3 linked regions of the Breoghania sp. L-A4 genome follow. The protein of the gene in region 1 interacts with the protein of each later gene in a pairwise test. Links are inferred from orthologs where the notes say so. Each region holds a gene or a part of one and is shown in the gene's direction. Other genes may lie near its edges. The genes, in order: D1F64_RS13180, D1F64_RS12035 and D1F64_RS01190.

Region 1 (2,849 bases):
GAGGGCGCGCGCCAGGCATGCCGCCACAGCGCGGGTGCGTTCGCATGGGTCCGCGGATCAATGCTCTCGAGAACGCCCGCGGGCGTACCGATGTCGATCACATGCTGGACACCGCACAGTCCGCGACCGGGATAGAGCAGATGCCCCGGCTTGCGGCGAAAGAAGGTCACTGTCTCGGTGGCGCGAACGGCGACACCGCGCACAGCGCCGGTCTCCCCGTCGACGCCGCTTGGAAGATCGACCGCGACGACCGACAGCCGGCTGGCGTTCAGCGCGTCGACGAGCGTTGCCACCGGGCCGGTCAGATCGCGGGCCAGCCCCGCGCCGAACAGCGCGTCGATCACAACATCGCAATCGGCAAGCAAGGACGGGTTGGCCGGGCACAGCGCCTCGCGCAAAGACGCGTCCATCGCCTCAAAGGCGCCGAGCGCGTCGCCCGCAAGCCGCGCACGGTCACCCAGAAGACCGATGCTCACCGTGTAGCCGAGAGCGTGCAGGACTCGCGCGGCGACAAATCCGTCGCCGCCGTTGTTGCCGGGGCCCGCCAGCACCAGCACCCGCGCCGGCGGCGGCCAGCGTTCAGCGAGCACGCGGGCAACACCCGTGCCCGCGGCCTCCATCAGCGCCTCTCCGCCGACACCGGCCGCGACCGCAAGACGGTCCGCCTCCGCCATCTGCGAAGGCGTCAGAAGTTCCAGCATGTCGCACGCCTCCTCGTGATTCCCCATGATCGACCTCCGGCCGCCGGCCGCAATCTTCTGGCAGGCTTGCACAAATTTCAAACGTCCGCGCATCGGGCGCGCCGGCACACGCCCACCGGCCGCACCTGCCCGAAAACCACGCCTCAAGCCCCCGAACCGGGCCCGACGACAGGATCAAAACCATCCGCCCGACGTCAGGCTGCATACAAATTAGTCAGTTTGATTATTCTTTATGCACAAATTCGGAGTTTCACGCAGACAACGCATTGCGGACCAGCCGTGTTCTGCCCTATTTTCGGGCGTTTTCGCCATCCGGGCGAATTGGCACGAAGAATGCTCCCGCTGATACGACCGTTGCATACCGTTTGTTGTAGCCCGTCCGTTGCACCAAAGGCACCGTGCGCGCCTGTTGCCCACATCAATCAACGTCGTTGGTCGCCCGGACCACCAAGGCGTACAAACCCGGAGAGAGGGAGGCGATGAAGAAGATCGAAGCGATCATCAAGCCCTTCAAGCTAGATGAAGTGAAGGAAGCGCTGCAGGAAGTTGGCCTGCAGGGCATCACCGTGACCGAAGCCAAGGGCTTCGGGCGGCAGAAAGGCCACACCGAGCTGTACCGCGGCGCGGAATATGTTGTCGACTTCCTGCCGAAGGTGAAGGTCGAGATTGTGTTGACCGACGAATTGGTCGACAAGGCCCTGGAGGCGATCCGCACCTCCGCCCAGACTGGCCGCATCGGAGACGGCAAAATCTTCGTCTCGAACATCGAGGAAGCGATCCGCATCCGCACCGGTGAGACCGGCAACGACGCGATCTAACCCGCGTTCGGCCGTTTCAGCGAGGCGCGGCCGCCGTGCGGTGGCATCGCGCTGAAACGCCAGCGTCCGGGATGGCGCCATTGTGGCCCGCCCCAGATCGATGACGCATGAACCAAGAGATCCACCTGTAGAAAATCAGGAAGATTCCCATGACTACTGCCAATGACGTCTTGAAGTTGATTAGCGAAAAGGACGTTAAATTCGTTGATCTTCGTTTCACCGATCCGCGCGGCAAGATGCAGCACGTGACGATGGACATCCTGGAAATCAACGAGGACGTTTTCGCCGACGGCGTGATGTTCGACGGCTCCTCGATCGCCGGCTGGAAGGCCATCAACGAATCCGACATGACCCTCATGCTGGATCCCGAGACGGCGCACATCGATCCGTTCTTCGCCCAGACGACGCTGGCGATCTTCTGCGACATCCTGGAGCCGTCCTCCGGCGAGGCCTACAACCGCGATCCGCGCATGACCGCCAAGAAGGTCGAGGCTGCCGTGCGCGCCTCGGGCATCGGCGACACGATCTACGTCGGTCCGGAAGCCGAATTCTTCGTCTTCGACGACGTCCGCTTCTCGGCCGAGCCCTACAACACCGGCTTCCAGCTCGATTGCTCGGAACTGCCGACCAACATGCCGACCGAATATGAAGCCGGCAACCTGGGTCACCGTCCGCGCACCAAGGGCGGCTACTTCCCCGTCCCGCCGATCGATTCCGGCCAGGACTACCGCTCCGAGATGCTCACCGTTCTCACCGAGATGGGCGTGCGCGTCGAGAAGCACCACCACGAGGTGGGCGCCGCCCAGCACGAGCTCGGCATTCGCTTCGACTCCCTGACCCGCATCGCCGACAAGATGCAGATCTACAAGTACGCGGTGCATCAGGTCGCCCATGCCTACGGCAAGACGGCCACCTTCATGCCCAAGCCGGTCTTTGGCGACAACGGCACCGGCATGCACTGCCACCTGTCGATCTGGAAGGACGGCAAGCCGGTCTTCGCCGGCAACCAGTACGCGGATCTCTCCGAAGAGTGCCTGTACTTCATCGGCGGCATCCTCAAGCACGCCAAGGCGCTGAACGCCTTCACCAACCCCTCGACCAACTCCTACAAGCGTCTAGTCCCGGGCTATGAGGCACCGGTGCTGTTGGCCTATTCGGCCCGCAACCGCTCCGCCTCCTGCCGCATCCCCTACAGCCCGTCGCCGAACGGCAAGCGCGTGGAAGTCCGGTTCCCGGATCCCTCCGCCAACCCGTACCTGTGCTTCTCGGCCCTGGTGATGGCCGGCCTCGACGGCATCAAGAACAAGATGCATCCGGGCGACGCCATGGA
Region 2 (3,154 bases), 280 kb from region 1 along the record:
CGCTGCCCAGTCAAAAGGCTTGGCAATCGGCGGCTTGCGCACCGCGAACTGCGTGCTGCTCGCCCCGATGTCCGGAGTTACGGATCTGCCATTTCGCCGAATCGCGGCGCGCTTCGGCGCGGGACTCGTGGTTTCGGAAATGGTGGCGAGCGAGGCGCTGGTTGACGGCGACCCCGAAACGACCCTGCGCATGGAAGGCGCCGGCATCCGTCCCCACGTGGTGCAGCTTGCCGGCCGCGAGGCGCGCTGGATGGCCGAGGGCGCCCGGCGCGCCGAGGCATCCGGCGCGGAGATGATCGACATCAACATGGGCTGCCCCTCCAAGCGTGTGACCACAGGCTACTCCGGTTCGGCGCTGATGCGCGACCTCGATCATGCGATGACGCTGATCGACGCGACCGTCGGAGCGACGGCGTTGCCGGTCACGGTGAAAATGCGGCTTGGCTGGGACGAACGCAGCATCAATGCGCCGGAGCTCGCCCGCCGGGCACAGGACGCTGGCGTGCAGATGATCACGGTGCATGGCCGCACGCGCTGCCAGTTTTACAAGGGCGCGGCCAATTGGCCCGCCATCCGTGCGGTCAGCGAGGCGGTCTCCATCCCAGTCATCGCAAACGGCGATTGCATGGATTCGCGTGATGCCGGGCGGATGCTGGCCCAATCGGGCGCCGACGGCGTGATGATCGGACGCGGCGCATACGGGCGTCCTTGGATCGTCGGCGCGGTCGCCGACAGTCTCGACGGGCGGCCGGAGCGGGAAGGGCCTTCGGGCGCGGACCTGGCCGATCTGGTGGTCGAGCACTATCAGGCGATGCTGGCGCACTACGGCACGCAGCTTGGATTGCGCTGCGCGCGCAAACATCTGGGCTGGTATCTCGATGGCGTCGCCGAGGACGCGAAGCCGGCGCCTGCGCACCGCAAGGCGCTGCTGACTTGCGATGAACCGGCCACCGTCGAACGGCTGGCCCATTCCCTGTTTTCTGACTGCACGTCGCGGAGAGCCGCATGATGAGCGATAGCATCGACCGCAGCGGCGCTTTGCCGGGCGAGGCGAAGAGTACGGCGAGCGGCGCGGGCACGGATATTCTCGATGCGCTGCCGCATCCGGTCTTGCTGGTTGATCCGAATGGCCGCATCGAGCAGGCCAACATGGCGGCGGAGATCTTTTTCAGCGCCAGCGGCGCGGTCATGCACCGGCATCCGCTTGATTATTTCGTGCCCTTCGGGAGCCCCCTGTTGACCCTCGTCGATCAGGTCAAGCAGCGCGGTTCCGCGGTCAACGAGTACAAGGTCGACATCAGTTCGCCACGCATCGGCTCGGAAAAGATGGTCGACATCTATGCCGCGCCGGTGAACGAGCGGCCCGGTTTCGTCACCCTGATGCTGCAAGAGCGCACGATGGCGGAGAAGATCGACCGCCAACTGTCGTCGCGCGGCGCCGCGCGCACCGTCACCGGGCTCGCCGCGATGCTGGCCCATGAGATCAAGAACCCGCTCTCAGGCATTCGCGGCGCCGCGCAGCTTCTCGAACAGTCCGCCGATGACGATGATCGTGCCCTGACCCGGCTGATCATGGATGAGGCGGATCGCATCGTGAAGCTTGTCGACCGGATGGAAGTGTTTTCCGACGAAAGACCAATCGATCGCGAAGCGGTCAACATTCACGTTATTCTCGACCATGTTAAGCGGCTCGCGGCATCCGGTTTCGCGCGCAATATCAGGATCGTGGAGGAGTACGATCCGTCGTTGCCGCCGGTCTACGCCAATCGCGACCAGCTTGTGCAGGTGTTTTTGAACCTGGTGAAGAACGCCGCCGAGGCCGTGGGTGACAATCCGGAAGGCGAACTGGTGCTGTCCACCGCGTTCCGGCCCGGTATCCGCATGTCGGTGCCCGGCACGCGCGACCGCGTCAGTCTGCCGCTGGAATTCAGCGTTCGCGACAACGGACCCGGCGTGCCGGATGACCTGATGCCGCATCTCTTCGACCCCTTCGTGACCACCAAGACCAACGGGACCGGATTGGGCCTTGCCCTGGTTGCCAAGATCATTGGCGACCATGGCGGGGTGATCGAGTGCGACTCGCAGCCCGGACGCACCGCGTTCCGGATTCTGATGCCCGCGTCCTCGAATGAATATCCCACACCCAACAGCGCCAGGAATGAATGACGATGCCCAGTGGCACAATTCTCGTTGCTGACGACGATGCAGCGATCCGCACGGTCCTCAATCAGGCATTGTCGCGCGCCGGCTATTCGGTCCGGCTGACGTCCAACGCCGCGACGCTGTGGCGCTGGGTCAGTTCCGGAGAGGGCGATCTCGTGATCTCCGACGTGATCATGCCCGATGAAAACGCCTTTGATCTGCTTCCGCGGATCAAGAAGCTGCGTCCGGATCTGCCGGTCATCATCATGAGCGCGCAGAACACGTTCATGACGGCGATCCGCGCCTCCGAACGCGGCGCTTACGAGTATCTCCCCAAACCCTTCGATTTGAAGGAACTGATCAGCATCATCGGGCGGGCCCTGTCCGAGCCGAAGTCCAAGCGTGTCGACGTCTCCGAGGAAGTCGGCGAGAACATTCCGCTTGTCGGCCGGTCCGCGGCGATGCAGGAAATCTATCGCGTCCTGGCGCGCCTGATGCAGACCGATCTGACCGTGATGATCTCCGGCGAATCCGGCACTGGCAAAGAGCTTGTGGCCCGCGCCCTGCACGACTACGGCAAGCGGCGCAACGGACCCTTTGTCGCCATCAACATGGCGGCGATCCCCCGCGACCTGATCGAGGCGGAACTCTTCGGTCACGAGAAGGGCGCCTTCACCGGCGCTCAGGCGCGCAGCGCCGGCCGGTTCGAGCAGGCCGACGGCGGCACGCTGTTCCTCGACGAGATCGGCGACATGCCGATGGAGGCGCAGACACGCCTGCTGCGGGTGCTGCAGCAGGGCGAATACACGGCCGTTGGTGGCCGGACGGTGATCAAGACCGATGTGCGGATTGTCGCCGCGACCAACAAGGACCTGCGCCAACTCATCAATCAGGGACTGTTTCGCGAGGATCTCTATTTCCGCCTGAATGTGGTGCCGCTGCGGCTGCCGCCGCTGCGCGAGCGCGCCGAGGATCTTCCCGATCTGGTGCGCCACTTCTTCATGCTGGCGAA
Region 3 (3,570 bases), 2.7 Mb from region 1 along the record:
GCGCTCGAACATGGCAAGCGCGGCCGGCCCACATGGTTCATGGTGCACAGGATCATCGGCTTCTTCAACGTGATCTGGGACGAGGCGGAGGAACTGCAGCGTCTTGCCGAGATCTCCGATCCGCGGGTCACGGTCGACACGGCGGGCCTGGAGCCCGAGGCAACCGAGCTCGCCAATCTTCTCGCCATGAAGATTCATGGTCTTTCAAAGAGTTCGCTCGATCATGTGCTGCATCAGGTACGCGTTGCCGCGGCCAAGGACGGTGTGTAAGAGGCCCGAATACGAGATCCCCGTTGGTCTGAATTGCACCCAATTTCTGCCCGATACAATCGCCTCGCGGCCACCGGACCCCGCCCACCCGCCGGACGCGGAATACATCGTTGACGACCCGCGCGCTCTGTTGACCTATGATCCAGTTTCATCGGAAATACCTGCATGACATCACTCACCGAGCCCTTTCCCGAGCTGATCGACTCGGCCGCCCTGCGCCACGAGTTCTCGGCGTTGACGAAACCGTTCGGCGGTGATGGCACCGATCTCGGGGTGCGCTCGGCGGTTCTGGCGCGGCTCAAGGAAGTCTACCAGGAAGGGCGCGACAAGGTTGAGCAGGCGCTGCGCGAGGACGGCGGCGGCCATCTCTGCGCCCGTCGGCTGTGCTTCCTGCAGGACGAGATCATTCGCGTGATCTACGATTTCGCGGTGTTTCATGTCTATCGGGTGCAAAATCCGTCCGCCGCCGAGCACATGTCCGTTGTGGCCGTGGGCGGCTACGGCCGGGGCACGCTGGCGCCGGCCTCCGATATCGATCTGCTGTTCCTGCTGCCCTACAAGCAGACGCCGTGGGGCGAATCGGTCGTCGAATATATCCTGTATCTGTTGTGGGACCTCGGTCTGAAGGTGGGCCACGCCACCCGCACCGTCGGCGAATCGCTCCGCCTGTCGCGCAGCGACATGACGATCCGCACCGCCATTCTGGAAGCCCGTTACGTCTGGGGCCACAAGGACCTGGCCGAGGAATTGATCGAGCGCTTCGACAACGAGGTGGTGAAGAACACCGGACCGGAGTTCATAGCCGCGAAGCTGGCCGAACGCGACGAGCGGCACCGCCGCCAGGGCCAGTCCCGCTATCTGGTCGAGCCCAACGTCAAGGAGGGCAAGGGCGGCCTGCGTGACCTGCACACGCTGTTCTGGATCGCCAAATATTTCTACCGCCTGCGCTCGGGCAACGAGCTGGTGAAGGCCGGGGTGTTCTCGCGGGCCGAATACAACCGCTTCGTGCAATGCGACGATTTTCTTTGGGCGGTGCGCTGCCACATGCACTTCCTCACCGGGCGGCCCGAGGAGCGGCTTTCGTTCGACATCCAGCGCGAGATCGCCCAGCGTCTGAGCTATACCGAGCATCCCGGCCAGCACGATGTGGAACGCTTCATGAAGCACTATTTCCTCATCGCCAAGGACGTGGGCGACCTGACGCGCATCCTGTGCGCCGCGCTTGAGGAAAAACACGCCAAGCAGACGCCGGGCCTGTCGCGCTTCCTCAACACGCTGAAGCGCTCGAGCCGGCGGCAGCCGCTGGGCAGCAGCAAGGATTTCGTGGTCGAGAACGACCGGCTCAACATCGCTCATGCGGATGTCTTCAAGAAGGACCCGATCAACCTGATCCGGGCCTTTTCGCTCGCCGAGCGCCACGACCTGCTGTTTCATCCCGAACTGATGAAGCTGGTGCGGCGCTCGCGGCGGCTGATCGACCGGTCTCTGCGCGAAAACCCGGAAGCCAACCGGCTGTTCATCGGTATCCTGACCTCGCGCGGGGATCCGGAAACCGTGCTGCGGCGGATGAGCGAGGCCGGGGTGCTGTCACGCTTCGTGCCCGACTTCGGCAAGGTCGAGGCGATGATGCAGTTCAACATGTATCATCACTACACGGTGGACGAGCACCTGCTGCGCGCCATTGGCGTGCTGTCGGAAATCGAGCGCGGCGAACAGGGCGACGATCATCCGCTGTCGACCGAGATCCTCAAGACCACGCAAAACCGCAAGGTTCTGTATGTGGCGCTGTTCCTGCACGATATCGCCAAGGGCAGGCCGGAGGATCATTCCATCGCGGGAGCGCGCATCGCCCGCCGGCTGTGTCCGCGGTTCGGCCTGAACGCCGCGGAAACCGAAACCGTCGCCTGGCTGATCGAACACCATCTGCTGATGAGCACCGTCGCCCAGTCGCGCGATCTCAACGACCGCAAGACGATCACGGATTTCGCCGAGGTGGTGCAGAGCCCGGAGCGGCTGAAGCTGCTCCTGGTGCTCACCGTCGCCGACATCCGCGCCGTCGGGCCCAATGTGTTCAACGGCTGGAAGGGACAACTGCTGCGCACGCTGTACTACGAGTGCGAGCCGGTTCTGGCGGGCGGCTACAGCCTGCCGGCCAGCAGCAAGCGGGTCGAAGCGGCCCAGCGCGAACTGGCCGAGGAATTGGAAGGCTGGAGTGCCGCGGAAATCGAAGCCTACCGCGAGCGCCACTACCCGTCCTATTGGCTGCGGGTGGATCTGCCGCAGAAACTGATGCACGCCGAAATGATCCGCGATGCGGATGCCTCCGGCAAGCAGCTCGCGAGCAAAGTGACCACCCACGCCTTTGAGGGTATCACCGAGATCACCGTGCTGGCCGCCGACCACCCGCGCCTGCTGTCGACGATCGCCGGGTCGTGCTTCGTGGCCGGCGCCAACATCGTCGATGCGCAGATCTACACCACCACCGACGGCCTGGCGCTCGACACGATCTTTGTGACCCGCGAACTGCCGGACGACGCAGATGAGCGACGGCGCGGCGAACGCATCACCACGCTGATCTCCCGGACGCTGTTGGGAGAGGAGAAGCTGCCGAACAGCGTCGCCCAGAAGGCCGCGACGCGCAGCCGCTCCAAGGTCTTCCGGCTGGAAACCGAGGTGCTGGTCAACAATTCCTGGTCCGACCGCTACACGGTCCTGGAGACCTCCGGCCTCGACCGTCCGGGCTTGCTCTACGACCTGACGCGCGAGATCTCGGCTCTCAATCTCAACATCGCCTCCGCGCATATCGCGACCTTCGGCGAGCGCGCGGTGGATGTATTCTACGTGACCGACCTGACGGGACAGAAAATCGCCAATGTCGCCCGCCAGGTCAAGATCCGCGAGCGCATCGCCGCCGCCTTCGACGGCGTTCAGCCCGCCAAGCCCGTCAAACAGGCGAAGGCCGCCTGGCGCAGCATGACGAGCGTGAAATGATCACCGCGCCCGCCCGCCCTGCTCCCGTGTTCCCGACGCATCCGCCAAGGGTGAGAGAGCTGCCGCGATGAGCCTCTTGAAGCATTTCGTCACGGTGGGTGGAGCGACCCTGTCGAGCCGCCTGCTGGGCTTCATACGCGATGTCACCATGGCCGCGATCATCGGGACGGGACCCGTGGCCGACGCCTTCTTCGTCGCGTTCCGGCTGCCCAACCTGTTTCGGCGATTGTTCGCCGAGGGCGCGTTCAACTCCGCCTTCGTGCCGCTGTTCGCCCGGTCGCTCGAGGAGCAGGGCGAGGAGGGCGCGCG

The links.
Region 2: the proteins of D1F64_RS13180 (region 1) and D1F64_RS12035 interact in binary tests that used the Escherichia coli proteins (3 or more experiments, as listed by UniProt). The link is inferred for Breoghania sp. L-A4 from one-to-one orthologs.
Region 3: the proteins of D1F64_RS13180 (region 1) and D1F64_RS01190 interact in binary tests that used the Escherichia coli proteins (3 or more experiments, as listed by UniProt). The link is inferred for Breoghania sp. L-A4 from one-to-one orthologs.

The regions. Positions count from the first base shown.
Region 1 is NZ_CP031841.1:2,900,795-2,903,643, forward strand. Bases 156-2,849 are described here. They hold D1F64_RS13180 (P-II family nitrogen regulator), read left to right. Parts: upstream 156-1,180; coding sequence 1,181-1,519; downstream 1,520-2,849. Other genes in these bases: D1F64_RS13175 (NAD(P)H-hydrate dehydratase), read right to left, coding at 156-728; D1F64_RS23410 (hypothetical protein), read right to left, coding at 1,516-1,764; glnA (type I glutamate--ammonia ligase), read left to right, coding at 1,669-2,849. In the rest of the region: more of D1F64_RS13175, read right to left, coding at 1-155. UniProt on the Escherichia coli protein: P-II indirectly controls the transcription of the glutamine synthetase gene (glnA). P-II prevents NR-II-catalyzed conversion of NR-I to NR-I-phosphate, the transcriptional activator of GlnA. When P-II is uridylylated to P-II-UMP, these events are reversed.
Region 2 is NZ_CP031841.1:2,622,615-2,625,768, forward strand. What follows is about bases 87-3,085. They hold D1F64_RS12035 (nitrogen regulation protein NR(II)), read left to right. Parts: upstream 87-1,005; coding sequence 1,006-2,166; downstream 2,167-3,085. Other genes in these bases: dusB (tRNA dihydrouridine synthase DusB), read left to right, coding at 87-1,009. Also shown: more of dusB, read left to right, coding at 1-86.
Region 3 is NZ_CP031841.1:243,585-247,154, forward strand. What follows is about bases 47-3,461. They hold D1F64_RS01190 ([protein-PII] uridylyltransferase), read left to right. Parts: upstream 47-435; coding sequence 436-3,261; downstream 3,262-3,461. Other genes in these bases: D1F64_RS01185 (helix-turn-helix domain-containing protein), read left to right, coding at 47-270; murJ (murein biosynthesis integral membrane protein MurJ), read left to right, coding at 3,329-3,461. Outside these bases: more of D1F64_RS01185, read left to right, coding at 1-46; more of murJ, read left to right, coding at 3,462-3,570.